Regions from separate parts of the Cytobacillus sp. MT66 genome, predicted to be linked through region 1. Evidence: riboswitches for the same ligand, from Rfam matches in the RefSeq annotation. Region 1 holds a riboswitch; the other holds the start of a gene.

Region 1 (7,661 bases):
TTAATTCTTTATCAGAAAGCCCCTTAATTAGGTCAGCATACTCTTCTTTTTTCATTTTTTTCTCTCACTCATTTAATAATAAAATTTTCAGCTGTTCTTTCCAATCATAGGAATGATGTAAGAAAGCCTCATTATTTTCTGATATAAAAAACTGGGTGATATCAATCCCGCAGCAATCACAGCAATCCGCTTGCACCTTATTCATAACTTCCTTAAAATAGCTTAGGATGTTACTTCTGCGGCATTGATCAGACTGGATCCATTTATACATATCAAAGATTTTGTTCTTTTTTATTTCCGAACGGTTTTTAACAAAAACCGCTAATTCATCAAAATGGTCAGGTCCCATTTCTTCAATATAACCCTCAATCATTCTCCACTGGGTTTCTGTCAACCCTGCAAAAGACCTAATTTGATTTTCATATTCTGATAACTTATCACTAAGCGGATATTCCTTAAAAAAGGAATGAATTCTATCTAACTGCGCTTGATCCGGCAGCTCGCCTTCAGCAATCTGAAAGGCAAGCTGTTCATCTCCAGGACAATATAAAAGTATAGCGATGCTTTTCTTTCCATCTCTTCCAGCACGTCCAATTTCCTGTAAATACGATTCAAGCTGAAGCGGCATATGAAAATGAATCACATATCTGATATTCTCTTTATTAATCCCCATTCCAAATGCACTTGTTGCACAGATAAGGTCTAGCTGGCCGTTCAAAAATTGCTGCTGAATTAATATTCTGCTTTCCTGTTCCATGCCGCCGTGATAGGCCATTACCCTTCCTATGCCTTTTTCCTTTAAGTGATGAGCCATTTGCTCCGATAATTTCTTGCTGGAAAAATAAATAATTCCTGGCCCCTGTAGACTTTTCACAAGATGAACAAGCCGTTCAATCTTATCCTTTTGTGAATGGAGCTTTTCCACAGTTAGAGAAATATTCGGCCGATCGACTGAATAAATAAATTCCTTCCATTCAGATAAATGCAAGGAGCGAATGATATCCTCTTTTGCCTCAGGTGTCGCAGTAGCAGTTAAAACAAGGGTTAAAGGGGATCCCAGCTGTTCTCTAACCTCTCCAAGCTTAAGATAGTCAGGCCTGAAATCATAGCCCCATTGTGAGATACAATGGGCTTCGTCAATAACAAATAATGATATATCGAGCTCCATAAGCCTTTTGGTTATTCCCTCCAACCGGAGCATTTCAGGTGATAAAAAAATAAATTTATATTTCTCAAGATTCGTAATGGCCTCTGCCTTTTCTTCGCGTGTCAAAAAGGAATTAAAGGCGATTACACGTTTTTCCCCATTCATGACCATCTGTTCCGCTTGATCCTGCATTAATGACAATAACGGAGAAATAATAATGACATGTCCTGAAAGCATGTACCCTGCCAACTGATAGCACAGAGATTTCCCTGTTCCAGTCGGGAGCATGGCAATCGTATGATTGCCTTCCAAAACGGAACTTATCACTTCCTTTTGCCCTGGCCGAAAAGATGTCAATTGAAAATGATGTTTTAGCGCTTGTTCCAGCATCATTTTTGATCACCTTCCTTTGCCAGGACTAAACGAATTTCAAAGTAGGCTGCATCAGGAACTAATTGCCTAATATGCTTTAATTGCTTAGTTGCCAATGTTTTTGCTGCCTGTGCGATCGTCTGCTGTTTTTTCTCGCCAACAAATGGAGAAATATCAAAACCATCATAGTTAATAGCAATTTCAACAATATGGTCTTCAATGGTGCTTTTTTTCAAACGGCGGATTCGAACGATCTCTTCTAATTGAAACCCTTGTTTTAATAAAGCAAAAGTTTTCGTTGCTGATTGAGTTAACGGCATCCATTGATTCTGTTGGGCAGCAAGGCGAAATAAAAGCGGATATTTTTTATTCTCTGCAGAAACCACATCTAAAATATAATGAAGCATGCCTAGGAATTGGACGTGGTAAGCATGGATATCCATGTTTAATGTCTCAGAAGCCTGACTGGAGGTTAACCCTGCCTTTTGATAGCCTGACAATCTTAAAACGAGTATCGAAGGATCACCATCCTTAATTCCTTTTAGACAGTCAAGAAGCTCATTATATAGCCCTTTACCAAGCTCGATGCGATTTAGCCGTGTTTCCAGCAGATAGGCTTTTACCCATTGCTGAAGCTCTCTCTCTTTTCGAATAGGGATATATCTTGTATCATGATTGATTAACTGTGAAATTACTTGTATTAAAAGGGAAAGCCTTGACCAAAATAATGGAGCTAATTGGTTATATTTCCACCCGTCTAATGCTTGCGGAATAGGAAATTCCTTGAAAAATTCGTTAAGTTCCTTTTTTCCAATTGGTGTTAGATGAAAATTCTGATCTGATTCTTTTTGAAGCAGACGGCTGTTTTGCAGATCACAAACCGTTTTTTCAAGGTCAGCCCTTATTAAGCGCGGAAAGCAGCCAAAAAGATGCTTTAATGCAAAAAGATGGGCATCCTGAATCGTTTGTGCTGACTTTTTCCCATTCAAGAGATGAAGAACAGAATAAATGGTACGCTGCCCATTAATTTTATATAAACAATATAAAACTATCATATTTAAATATGAATTTCTCATAGATTGACAATCACTTCCATACAAACGAAATTTGTATTCTCATTCATTTTATCATGAACGAAGAAATCATAACCTTTTATTTGTCACATTCTAAGGAATAATAATAAAAGGGGATTTAATTTCAAGAAAAAACCTTGCTTTGATAAGCATTATCTGTGCTTTTTCTATTGAAAAGTTACTGTTTCAGTCTTACAATAGGGATGAGGAATACGTTTTTATAAAATACAGATAAAAAATTTGTTTTTAAAAAACTGGGAGGTTTGTTTTCATGGCAAAGTATACAATTGTGGATAAAGATACATGCATTGCTTGCGGTGCATGCGGAGCTGCTGCACCTGATATTTATGATTATGATGATGAAGGTATTGCATTCGTAACATTAGATGATAACCAAGGAATTATTGAAATTCCTGATGTTTTAATAGATGATATGATGGATGCTTTTGAAGGCTGTCCAACAGATTCCATTAAAGTTGCTGACGAATCATTTGATGGCGATCCATTAAAGTTTGAATAGTCGATAATAGGGTCAGGATTCCTGGCCTTTTTTTTACAGCAAAAAAGCGACGGTGCAGGCCGTCGCTTTTTATATTTTATGCATTTCTTAATGCAGTTTGTTTTTGGATCCATGTGCTCATGCGAGTAAATAAAAGCATGAATACAATCGTGATAATAAAGCCTTTAACTATATTAAACGGCAGGATACCTGTAACAATCATCGTACGCATCTCAGGTGAAGACATAGCAGGCATATTAAGGAACCATGTATAAGCCGGCAAAATAATGATGTAATTCAATACACTCATGACGATTGCCATAATCATTGTTCCTGCGATTAAACCGAATGTCATGCCTTTTTTTGTTTTTAGTTTATTGTATACATAATAAGTTGGCAGAACAAACAGCACACCGGCAATAAAGTTTGAGATATGACCGACAGGTACTCCCGTTGCACTTCCTGTCATAAAATAATCCAAAACATTTTTAATTAATTCCACTAGGATTCCAGCCGCAGGGCCAAAGATTAACGCTGCAATCAATGCAGGCACATCGCTAAAGTCAATCATTAAAAATTGCGGAAACGGCGGAATTGGGAAATTTAGCAGCATTAAAATATACGATATACTGCTCAGCATTCCAATGGCTACTAATGCTTTAATACTAAATCGTTTCAACTTTCCTCTCTCCTTATTAGGACTATCTCTCCTATAGAAGAAAGGTTCAGCAGATTTTTACCAGAGCAAAATAAAACCCCCAAAGCTAATAACTTTGAGGGAGATAGATTACAAAGGCTTGTCAAATAAACGTTCAAACCTGCATTTTTTGAACGCCTGCAGAACCTCCATCTTCTCCCATCCAGACTGTACTGTCGGCTTTGGAATCGCACCAAATCCTGCCCAAGCTTAGAAATCAAATAAATTTCTGTTTGAATTCTAAGATTATGCGGGCTCGCGGGCTTAGAGTTATAATCTCATCACCGCCGGTCGGGAATTTCACCCTGCCCCGAAGATAGACCATATTTAATTTTTTCAGAAGAAATGAATATAAATTCTCCATTTCTATCTTACTTTTATTATACTTAAAAAGAAACAAATATGAAAGCAAAATATACCTTTGATAAAAGTTATCATTTTTCACTATACAAAAAAAGACTCTTGTCCATCTTTTTGGCCAAAAGTCTTTTTTTGGTTATTCGGTTGGGTTTTGATTATTTGCCAGCTCAGCAGCCTCTTTTGTATCAGAATAATCCGATTGGGCTGTTCCCCCTATAAATAGGAGGCTGACACAAATCCCAATCATTCCCGCGATTAAAAACCTTTTCATGTAATCCAGCATAGCTTTTTATGTCCTCCTACAATTCATTCCCTTCCTACCCTATGAAAGCTTGTACCCTTTTAGAACGGCAAAAAGGAAAAAGACGAACCCATTTGATTCGTCTTTTTAAAAATATTGATTCGTTTACTGCGGCAGGCTGAATTTGTTGGCAGCTACAGGTACCTTTAATTCCTGATTTAAATCAAACCTGCCAATTTTGTCAATATTTGTATTTTCTAACTTCACAAACTCATAATCAAATTCCTTCGCCGTCAATAAAATCGCTTCGATGGTATAAATAGCCGATTGGTTACCATCGATTGCCGCTCCTTTTTCAAAGCGAATCGTCAGTTCTTTATCCTTTTTGTTCTCTTCAGTTTCAAAGCTTAGCTCTTCAGGAATGGAAGCAGCTAGTTTGGCTTCCTCTCGATCCTTTTTCATCTCTGTAAAAGCTTCTGTAATCGAATTTTGTCTTTCACCAAAAGGAACAATATAGGGCTTTGAATTATTTGACTGGTCCGTGTAATAGAAATAATAGGCATGATTTCCAGGCTGATCTTCCGGTTCAAAATGGTCAACATAGCCATAATGGCTGAATTCAATGCCAGGCTTCCCATCAGTCATAAGATTGATTTGTTTAATATCCAATGTTGTCATCACATTTGCCAGAGCTTTATTCAATAATCTTTCTGTTGTAGTTGACAAACTGTATGAATGATCAGCAGGAACATCAACAGTTAAAATTCTATTTTCTTCATCAAGCAGTAATTTTGCATTTAACGGATAATACTCACTCAAACCCAAATCCTTTTCAGATATGACACTCATATATTCTTTAAATAATTCAAATTTCGAGCGTTTATCATCATTTGAAACAACCAGGCTCACAGGTACTAAATTTTGTACATCCACATCAGGAATAGCATAAGTCAGGACTTCTTTTCCTATCGTGTCTTCCTCATAAACGGCAGTTGTTTGATCTATGGCTTCCACTGACATGATTTGGTTTTTTTCATTTCCCTTTTCATCAAGCGGTTCTTTTGTTTGAAATTGTTCAGCACTAAAACTGTCTTGTTTATGCTCTGGAATCGCTGACCTTTCCATTACGATTTCATTGCTTCCTGATGATTTGTCTGCCATTTGCTTAGCATTTTCCTCAGAGGCATCCCAAGGCATAAGTCCAGGGGCAAGTATAAAAAATAAGAGTAAAGCACAGGCTGCTGCAGCTGATGGCATGATCCAATTTCTAGTCTTACGCTTATTCATTCTTATGGTTATATTTTGATAAATATCTTCTGGATCACGGGAATCTTTTACTTTTGGCATTTGCCTTAATAATTCCTCTAAATCCTTATCACTCCACTCTGATTTTTTCACTTTCAACCCCCTCCTTTCTTTGCATTTCTTCTAAATGGGCTTTTAAAACCTTCAAAGCCCGATGCTGAGTTGTCTTTACCTTGCTTTCTGTCCATTTCAGCGCTTCGGCTGTTTCGGAAATGGACAGCTCATGGATATACCTCATTAAAATAACTAGCCGCTGATCAATCGTACATAGATCAAGGCATCTGTAGATATGCTGAATTTCTTCCTTCTGCATGGCTATTTCTTCAGGTAATCGGCCTTCATCTTTTATTTCTCCCTTTGACCAATCAAATTTTTCCATTATCCGCTGTTTCCAGCCCTTTTGCTTGCGAAAATGATCAATAGCTACATTCCTTGCGATTGAAAATAACCAAGTCTTTTCACTGCTTTTTCCTTCAAACTTGCTATAAGCCTTTAAAACCCTTATATAAACCTCTTGCACAAGATCTTCTGCAAGCTCTTTGTTTTTGACCATATAAAAGAGAAATTGAAACACATCATGGTGGTATTTTTTATATAGTTCATCAAAAACGGAGTCCATCGTTTCCCCTCCCCGTTCAGTTTATTAGTCGAATAATTTTATGTAAAAGTTACACCGGGACACGGGGACAGGCACCCTGTCCTTAGGACAAGGTGCCTGTCCCCGTGTCCGTGTTCTTTGACCTATTATACTTTTTTTCACCATAAAAAAGGAAGGATTTTATAACTAAATCCTTCCTTTCTACTATTTCACTTTTCGCTAATATGTTCCTTGTGAATCAAGAACAATCGTCAATCTCTACTATATTAATCTATATTTCGCGGAATAAAGAAGGTGAATGTCGTTCCTTGTCCAATCTTGCTTTGAACAGATATTTCGCCTTTATGGGCTTGAATAATGTTTTTGGCAATTGCAAGTCCCAGCCCTGTTCCAGAACGGCCCCTTGTCCTTGCTTTATCTGCCTTATAAAAACGTTCAAAGACAAATGGCAAATCTTCCTCAGGGATGCCTGTACCAGAATCTGTTATGCGAATAATTAATCCTTTTTCATTCATATATTCAGAAATGATCACGCTGCCTGATTCAGGTGTATGGCGAATGGCATTATCAATTAAATTAGTCAACACCTGTTCGATTGCATCAGGATCAAAGTCGACTGTAATCTCCTCTTCCTGAATGTTGAGCTGAAGGTCAATGTCTTTTTCACTGGCAAGATTCTGAAATTTTCGGGCGATCCTTCTTAAGAATGGCTGAATTTCAACTTCTTCTAAATTCACTTGGACGTGCCCTGCTTCCATTCTGGCAAGGTCTAACAGTTCATTGACCAGTCTGCCCATCCTTAGTGATTCATCATAAATGATTTTAGCCATCTCTCTTTTTTCCTCGTCAGTAGAGGCAATATCGTCAACAATAGCTTCACTATATCCTTGCATCATTGAAATAGGTGTCCTTAGTTCATGAGAGACATTAGCAATAAAGTCCTGCCTTAGCTTATCTAGCTGTCTTTCGTCTGTCATATCCCGGATAACCGCCACCGCTCCACGTATATATTGGTTATTATAAAGCGGACTGATAATCATTACCCAGAATCTCCCTTGTATAGAGATTTCTCCAATTTGTTCTTTTTCCGTGGCTACTGCTAATTTAAGAAGTTCCATCATTCTTGTTGGAACAGTCTCCGAACGATTCACATCCCCGTGCTCATAATACCAATAATTTAAGAAACGCTCGGCTGGCGGGTTTGTGATCATTATGGCACCATCTTTATTAAAGGTGATAACTCCATCAGCCATGGCGCTGAGGATGTTGGAAAGCTGTTCTTTCTCCTGCTGCAGCGCATTCATATTAAATTTCAGCTGTTTTCCCATTTGATTAAACGCAAGCGCCAATTCCCCAATTTCGTCCTGTG
Region 2 (7,661 bases), 200 kb from region 1:
AGCGGCTAACTGCTGAATAATTTCGTAATATGAATGAAAATACACAGGCACTTCACGTGAAGACATAATCATTGGCTTTGAAAAGAAAAACCCCTGAAAAAAATGATACCCTCTTTTTAAAGCATCTTCAAAATCAACTCTTGTTTCAACTTTTTCAGCAAGCATTTTCAATCCTAGCTTTTTGATAACAGTTTCAATCTTACCCCTAATTGAAACTGGAGTGTTTAAAAAATCTATTTTTACAATATCAGCAAGTTTGAGCAGGTCATAAAAGTACGGATTCTTCTCCCGAAATATGATGTCATCAAGCGCAATTTTATACCCTTTACTCTTTAACTCCCGGCATATTTGGATTAATTCCTGATCCGGCTCAATCGTTTCAAGAATTTCGACAACAATCTCACTGGGATGAAAGTAAGTGGGAAGTCCTGTCTTCAGCAAATTTTCAGTAAAATTAATAAAACACGGCCTTCCATTAGCAAGCTTTTCAATCCCAATATTCATGAAACTATTGATAATAAGTTCAGTCGTCGCCAGGTCCCCATCCACATTCGCAAATTTGTTCACAGCTTGATCACTGCGGTAAAGAAGCTCATAGCCGATGACTTCTTCTCTAACATTAAAAATTGGCTGCCTCGCAACAAAAACTTCCATTTTTATTTACCCTCCGACAATATGCAGCATATATACATCCATATACCCATTATAAACGAAATTTTTTAAAAAGATGTCGAAATTTGTAAATATTCTAATACTTTAACACAAAGAATGGGGACAGCGATTCTATGCTGTCCCCATTTCATTTTACGCTTCAAACTGCTTATATAAATTACCCATTTCAATGGCTGTTGCAGCAGCTTCCCAGCCTTTATTTCCTGCTTTTGTTCCAGCACGTTCAATAGCCTGTTCGATCGTATCTGTCGTTAATATGCCAAAAATGACCGGTATCCCAGCTTGCATGGAAGTGGAAGCTACCCCCTTTGCTGCTTCACTGCTGACATATTCAAAATGCGGAGTGGCACCGCGAATGACTGCACCTAAAGTAATGACCGCATCATATTCCTTTGTTTCTGCTAACTTCTTTGCAGCAAGCGGAACCTCAAATACGCCTGGCACCCATGCAATAGTGATGTCATCTTCGCTTACACCGTGTCTTCTGAGAGCATCTTCTGCACCTGATAATAATTTCCCTGTAATAAATTCATTAAAACGGGATACAACAATTCCTACTTTTAATCCTGTACCAACTAAATGTCCTTCCAATACTCTTTTCATCAATAATCTCCCCTTAAAATGTTAATAAATGTCCCATTTTTTCTTTCTTCGTTTTAAGATAAAACTCGTTTTCCTCTAGTGGAGGCATTTGCAATGGAACACGTTCGATAAGCTCTAAGCCAAACCCGCCAAGACCAGCGATTTTACGCGGATTATTTGTTAACAGCCGCATTTTTTTTACACCTAAATCACGAAGAATCTGTGCACCAACGCCATAATCGCGCAGGTCATCAGCAAAGCCCAGCTTGTGATTAGCCTCAACGGTATCATAGCCTTCTTCTTGAAGCTTGTATGCCTTCATTTTATTTATTAGGCCGATGCCTCTGCCTTCCTGTCTCATATACAAAAGGATACCTTTGCCTTCTTTCTCAATTTGCGCAAGCGCTGCAGCCAGCTGGGGACCGCAATCACAGCGATGGGAATGGAAAACATCACCTGTCAGACACTCAGAATGAACGCGAAGCAAAACCGGTTCATCCTCAGTAATTTCACCTTTAACTAAAGCAATGTGCTCTTTGCCATCAATGGAATTTGTATACCCAACCGCTCGGAATAAACCAAAATCAGTCGGCAGCTGTATATCCGCTTCCCTTTTCACAAGGGAGTCATGATCTAAGCGATATTCAATCAGCTGCTGAACCGTAATCATTTTCAAATTGAACTTTTTCGCGATTACCTCAAGATCTTTCACTCGGGCCATCGTTCCATCATCTTTCATGATTTCACAAATGACACCAGCAGGCTTTGCACCGGCAAGTCTGGCTAAGTCTACAGCAGCCTCTGTGTGACCGGCCCTTCTTAATACACCGCCTTTTTTGGCAATCAGCGGAAAAATGTGCCCAGGACGGTTGAAGTCGCTGGCTGCTGCGTCATCAGCAATCATTTTTTCTATTGTTAATGCCCGCTCAAATGCACTAATTCCAGTAGTGGTTTCTTTATAATCAATTGATACCGTAAATGCAGTTCCTTTGCTGTCAGTATTATTTTCTACCATTGGAGCAAGATCGAGCTTGTTTGCTAAGCACTCTGTAATTGGAACACAAATAAGTCCCCTGCCCTCTTTTGCCATAAAATTAATTGTTTCGGGTGTGGCATATTCAGCAATGGAAAGGAAATCACCTTCATTTTCCCGATCCTCATCATCACATACAATGATCACTTTGCCTGCCTTCAAATCTTCAATCGCTTCTTCTATTTTACTAAACATTGTATACCCTCCTTATAAGTAAGGCGCCTGGAGCTGGACAATTCTAGATAAACCCGTTGTCCTTTAAAAAACCTTCCGTAATGCCTGATTGACCTTCTTGTTTATATTCTCTTCTATTGACAAAGGAATATAAATATTTGGCCAGCATATCGAACTCGATATTTACTTCGTCACCAATGTTTTTTGATCCGATCACCGTTTCCTTTGCCGTATGCGGAATAATGGAAACAGTAACTGATTGTTCGGTGACGCCGAAAATGGTCAATGATGTTCCATCTATGGCGACAGAACCCTTCATCATTAAAAAATGGCTCATTGTTTCCGGCACTGAAATTTCAAAGTAAATCGCATTTTCACTCGGAGAAATTTTCAGGATTTTTCCTGTTCCATCCACATGTCCAGTGACAAAATGACCGCCAAAACGTCCATTTGCTGACATGGCACGTTCGAGATTTACTTTTGAACGTTCTCTTAATCCGCGCAAAGAGGTGCTTCTATATGTTTCCGGCATGACATCAGCCGTGAATGAATCCTGATGCAGCTGAGTTACTGTCAGACAAACACCATTAACGGCGATGCTGTCGCCCAGCTGGGCATCCGCTAAGATTTTTTCAGCCTGAATTACTAGCTTAATCGTATTCCCTATTTGAGCAGCTTTTTTTACTGTCCCAATTTCCTCAATGATTCCCGTAAACATTCCGCTCCTCCTTTATAGGCTTTGCTACGATTTTTATATCGGGGCCAATTGGCTCGGAAGAAACAAATGTCAGCTTTTTTGCCTGTCTCATCCAATCAATTCCATTTCCTCCGACAACAGAGGGTGCCGATTTTCCGCCAATAATGACCGGAGCCAAGTAAAGAATCATTTGGTTAAAAGCATCATGTTCGATAAAAGAAGAATGGATTTCTGAACCGCCTTCTACCAATAAAGTCATGATATTCTTTTTTCCTAATTCCTTCAAAACCTTATCTATGCTGATTCTTTCCTCAAGAAAAATGATTTCAGCACCACAGTTTGCAATTTCTTCTGCTTTCTTTACATCTGCATCTGATCTTGTAAAAATAATTGTCTTTGCTGACTTGTCTTGTATAACATTAGCATCCATGGGTATTTTTAAATGTGAGTCTAAAATTACTCGAATGGGATTTTTTCCACCTTGGGGCAATCTGGCGGTTAAAAGAGGGTTATCGTGTATAACGGTATTCACGCCGGTTAAAATGGCGTCATGTTCGTTTCTTAGCTGATGTACTTGCAGTCTGGATTCTGGAGAGGTAATCCATTTACTATCGCCTGTTTTGGCTGCTGTCTTTCCATCGAAAGAGGCGGCAGCCTTTAGTGTTACATAAGGGGTGTTTGTCTGAATAAAGTGAAAAAACGGTTCGTTTAGCTCAAGGGCTTCTTTTTCACAAATGCCAACGTCCACTTGTATTCCAGAAGCTTTAAGCATTTCAATTCCTTTGCCGGCAACAAGCGGATTTGGATCCACAGAAGCGATTACCACCCGTTTGATGCCTGAATCTATAATGAGATTAGCACAAGGAGGTGTTTTTCCATAATGGCTGCAAGGCTCAAGTGTAACATATATATCAGCACCCTTCACCCGCTCACCCGCTGCTCTAATAGCATGCACCTCAGCGTGAGGGCCCCCTGCCTTTAAATGAGCACCCATGCCAATAATTTCGCCATTTTTCACCACGACCGCACCTACATTCGGATTAGGGCTTGTCTGCCCTTTCGCTGAACGTGCCAATGTTAACGCCAGCTTCATATAATCGTGATCTAACATATAATTAATTAATACGCTCCTTTTTCAATAATTTCTCCAGTTAATACATAAAACCCCGCACATTTCTGTACGGGGCTCACAAGACATAGCTAAATAAGCATAAAAAAATAATATTTTTTACGCAAAACATATACTGTTCCTTCTCCCATCCAGACTTTCACTGTCGGCTTTGGAATTTCACCAAATCCACCGTTTCAAAAATTGAAATCGGGTCACGGACTAAGAGAGCTAAAAAGCCCTCATCACCGCCGGTCGGGAATTTCACCCAGCCCCGAAGGAATCCTATTCGATTAAATTAAATTTTAACACTATTCCCCTCTGCAGACAAGAGGAGAGTGGGTCAGGTTCAATGTCTCGTTTTTTAATCAAAAAAACGGGACAAGGTGCCTGTCCCCCTGTCCCTTTCCCCCTGTCCCTTAAGGTAATTTTTTTATTTCTGTTTTTAGTTCTTTTTCATCTACTGGGCCGAGGACTACTCTGCGGATTATGCCGTCTGAATCGATAAAGAAGCTTGTTGGGTAACCCATTACTTCATATTGATGGAAGACTTCTCCCTTTTCGTCCATTGGAATTGGGAAAGTTAGCTTGTATTCCTCGATAAATTTATTTACATCTTCCTTCTTTTTTTCTGAGGTTGTCACATTAACCGCTAGGATCGCGAACTCATCTTTATATTTTTTATAAATACTTTCCATATGCGGCATCTCTTTTTTGCATGGCGGACACCAGGAAGCCCAGAAGTTTAATAATACCGGCATGCCCTTGTACTCACTCAAACGAACCTTATCGCCATTTAAATCTGTCAGTTCAAAATCAGGCGCCCTTTTCCCTTCAACGATTCCAATCGGTACCTGCTCAGCGTTTTCGATTTTTTCATATTTATCAGCAAGACCTATCATTCCATTTTCTTTCAGAACGGTCATATCAATAATCGCAAGAATTATCACCAGCACCACTGCGCCGAGAATATATTTCTTCATGTGTGCACCACCAATCACTACTACCCCGTTTCTATCTTTCCTATCATACACTAAAAAGCAGCTTCGGGACAGCGGAACGACTGCATTGTCACATAATCATCAATTAATGATTAGAGTGATGAAAAAGTTTGGCTAATATAGCATAAATCATTAGCTTGTCCTTTGCTTTTACCCCTTCTTCAAAGCTGAGAACAGGCGTGTTAGGATCCTGAATTTGCCCCACACATTCTTTTGGCAGCAAGCCCTTTCTCACTCTTGCATACCCTAAACCTCCAATTGAAAGCTTAATATCAGTAAATAACATAGACCGTTTAACACAAATTCTTCTCCCCTCATGCGAAAAATCATATTCAGCGTGCGTTCGCCGTAAAAGCTTTATTTGCTGTGTGCTCCTATTTCCGGCCAAGGCTATGTTGTTTTTCTGAATGATAATCTTTGCTTTTAATTGACCAGATTCGTCAAACAAACCATAGCTCCGCTCAAATAAAATCCTGTCGATCATATATGGCACAAACCAGCGAATTCTCTGCCAGTTCATATCTCTGATTTCCCCAAGCATTTGGCCTTTTGTATTAAAAATCAGCATCCTTAATGAAGGTGCAGGCAAAAAAGTAATCAGCACCTGATTATGTTTTAACAGATTAGAAAAGTCACAGTCGGACTCCTGCGCTTTTACAGAGCCTCCTACCCGTTTATCATTAATTAAATAAATTTGATAGCAAATAAAACTATAAATTAAAAAAGGCAGACATAATAAAACCATTCGTTCGTCTTGCTTAAGAATCAGCCCATAAATCAAAAGAAAAAATGAAGGAATTAATGACACGAGGCTAGCATTTAAGGAAATGGAGGCTGACTTTCGATAATACTGCTGGATATTCATGGCTAATCTCCTTGCAGGAAACAGCTGGCCGTTCTTCTGTTCCCCAAATTAATAGAGTTACTCCTATTCTATTATTTAGCCTGCCGAAACATGATATTTTTTCTGGAAAAATAAATAGAACCCCGAAAATCGAGGTTCTAAAACTAGTTAAACTTATCGAATCAATCTAAATACAAATGGAATGTGATATTCCTTTCCCTCGTAAGCCTTAATCGCCGCAACAATGGTAAAGACAAATGCAAGTATGCCAACAATCCATGCCGTTACAATTCCGATGAGAACAATCATTAATATGGCGCTAATGATGCCATACACTCCATATGAAATGAGAAAATTAAAATACTCCTTCCCGTGGTGGTCCACAAACGGCGAATCATTCTTCTTAATCAGCCATATGACAAGCGGTCCAATAAATACTGTAAAGAAACTTGAAACATAAATAGCTGCTGCTAACAGTCTTTCATCATTCGATGGCATTTAATTAATTCCTCCATTCCTTTAGGAAACGCAAAAGATCTCCTGTTTCCTTCCGCAGTTAAAAAATGTTTATTATTCCTTTGATATTATTTACGCCCCAAAGGGCAAAATGTTTCATTTATTTTTATTTAATTTCATCCCTGCTAAGTTTGTTGTTCTTGTTTTGGCCAATATGAATACATTTGTTAAAGACAAGCTCCGTATTTTTCAGCAAAAAGGATGATGTGTTTTGATGTCTAAATTGGAAGCTTTTATTCTGGGAATTATCCAAGGTTTGACTGAGTTTCTCCCTATCTCCAGTACAGGTCATTTGTATTTAGGCCGGCATTTATTCGGACTGGATGAAGCTGGATTGTTTCTTGATACGATGCTTCATGTCGGCACATTACTAGCCGTTTTAGTCATTTATAAGCATGAGCTTTGGCAAATCATAAGGAACCCTTTCGGCAAGCTTTCAATGCTTCTTATCCTTGGCACTATCCCTGCAGTAATCGTTGGCTTTCTATTTAAGGATATGTTTGATTCCATTTCGAAATCAGGAATCACGATCGGATGGGAATTCCTCTTGACTGGATTTATTCTGTGGATGGCAGATGGTATTAAAAACGGCAGAAAGAAAATGGAAACCATCACATATGGAGATGCCTTATTTATTGGGACTTTTCAGGCAGCAGCGATCTTTCCTGCAGTCTCAAGATCCGGACTGACGATTGCAGCCGGCCTTTTTAGAAAGCTGGACAGAGAAACAGCTGCCTATTTTTCATTTTTATTATCCATTCCTGCAATAGCCGGGGGAATTGTTCTGCAATTTGGGGAAATGCTGTCAGGGCATGTAGAAGCCATCAGCTTTACAAGCCTATTTATTGCCACATTATCCTCTGCCCTATTTGGCTATATGGCTGTAGTCTGGATGATAAATTTCCTAAAGAAAAAATCACTAAAAATATTTGCTGTATATGTCTGGGTTCTGGGAATATCGATTATCATTCTGCAAATGACTGGTATTTTTTGAGAAAAGGAGCTTATTGAAGTGAAAGAATTCATTCTTTCTA

What was found. Region 1 has a riboswitch for FMN ahead of AC1Q59_RS04010 (ECF transporter S component). Riboswitches for the same ligand answer to the same signal wherever they lie in the genome.
Region 2: linked by a shared signal. The riboswitch ahead of ribD (bifunctional diaminohydroxyphosphoribosylaminopyrimidine deaminase/5-amino-6-(5-phosphoribosylamino)uracil reductase RibD) and the one ahead of AC1Q59_RS04010 (ECF transporter S component) in region 1 are both predicted to bind FMN.

What each region holds. Positions count from the first base shown of each region.
Region 1 covers NZ_JBXAFB010000002.1:157,367-165,027, reverse strand. Annotated here, with positions in the region: gene AC1Q59_RS04030 (CPBP family intramembrane glutamic endopeptidase) at 1-55, opposite strand, end outside; gene AC1Q59_RS04025 (RecQ family ATP-dependent DNA helicase) at 65-1,540, opposite strand; gene AC1Q59_RS04020 (YpbB family protein) at 1,537-2,595, opposite strand; gene AC1Q59_RS04015 (ferredoxin) at 2,864-3,112, shown strand; gene AC1Q59_RS04010 (ECF transporter S component) at 3,189-3,770, opposite strand; FMN riboswitch at 3,936-4,110, opposite strand; gene AC1Q59_RS04005 (hypothetical protein) at 4,285-4,431, opposite strand; gene AC1Q59_RS04000 (GerMN domain-containing protein) at 4,555-5,787, opposite strand; gene sigX (RNA polymerase sigma factor SigX) at 5,765-6,313, opposite strand; gene AC1Q59_RS03990 (ATP-binding protein) at 6,559-7,661, opposite strand, start outside.
Region 2 covers NZ_JBXAFB010000002.1:355,799-363,459, reverse strand. Annotated here, with positions in the region: gene AC1Q59_RS05135 (EAL and HDOD domain-containing protein) at 1-654, opposite strand, end outside; gene ribH (6,7-dimethyl-8-ribityllumazine synthase) at 805-1,275, opposite strand; gene AC1Q59_RS05125 (bifunctional 3,4-dihydroxy-2-butanone-4-phosphate synthase/GTP cyclohydrolase II) at 1,289-2,482, opposite strand; gene ribE (riboflavin synthase) at 2,526-3,179, opposite strand; gene ribD (bifunctional diaminohydroxyphosphoribosylaminopyrimidine deaminase/5-amino-6-(5-phosphoribosylamino)uracil reductase RibD) at 3,160-4,269, opposite strand; FMN riboswitch at 4,403-4,552, opposite strand; gene AC1Q59_RS05110 (TlpA family protein disulfide reductase) at 4,686-5,249, opposite strand; gene AC1Q59_RS05105 (hypothetical protein) at 5,353-6,132, opposite strand; gene AC1Q59_RS05100 (DUF4870 domain-containing protein) at 6,286-6,609, opposite strand; gene AC1Q59_RS05095 (undecaprenyl-diphosphate phosphatase) at 6,842-7,621, shown strand; gene uptA (undecaprenyl phosphate transporter UptA) at 7,640-7,661, shown strand, end outside.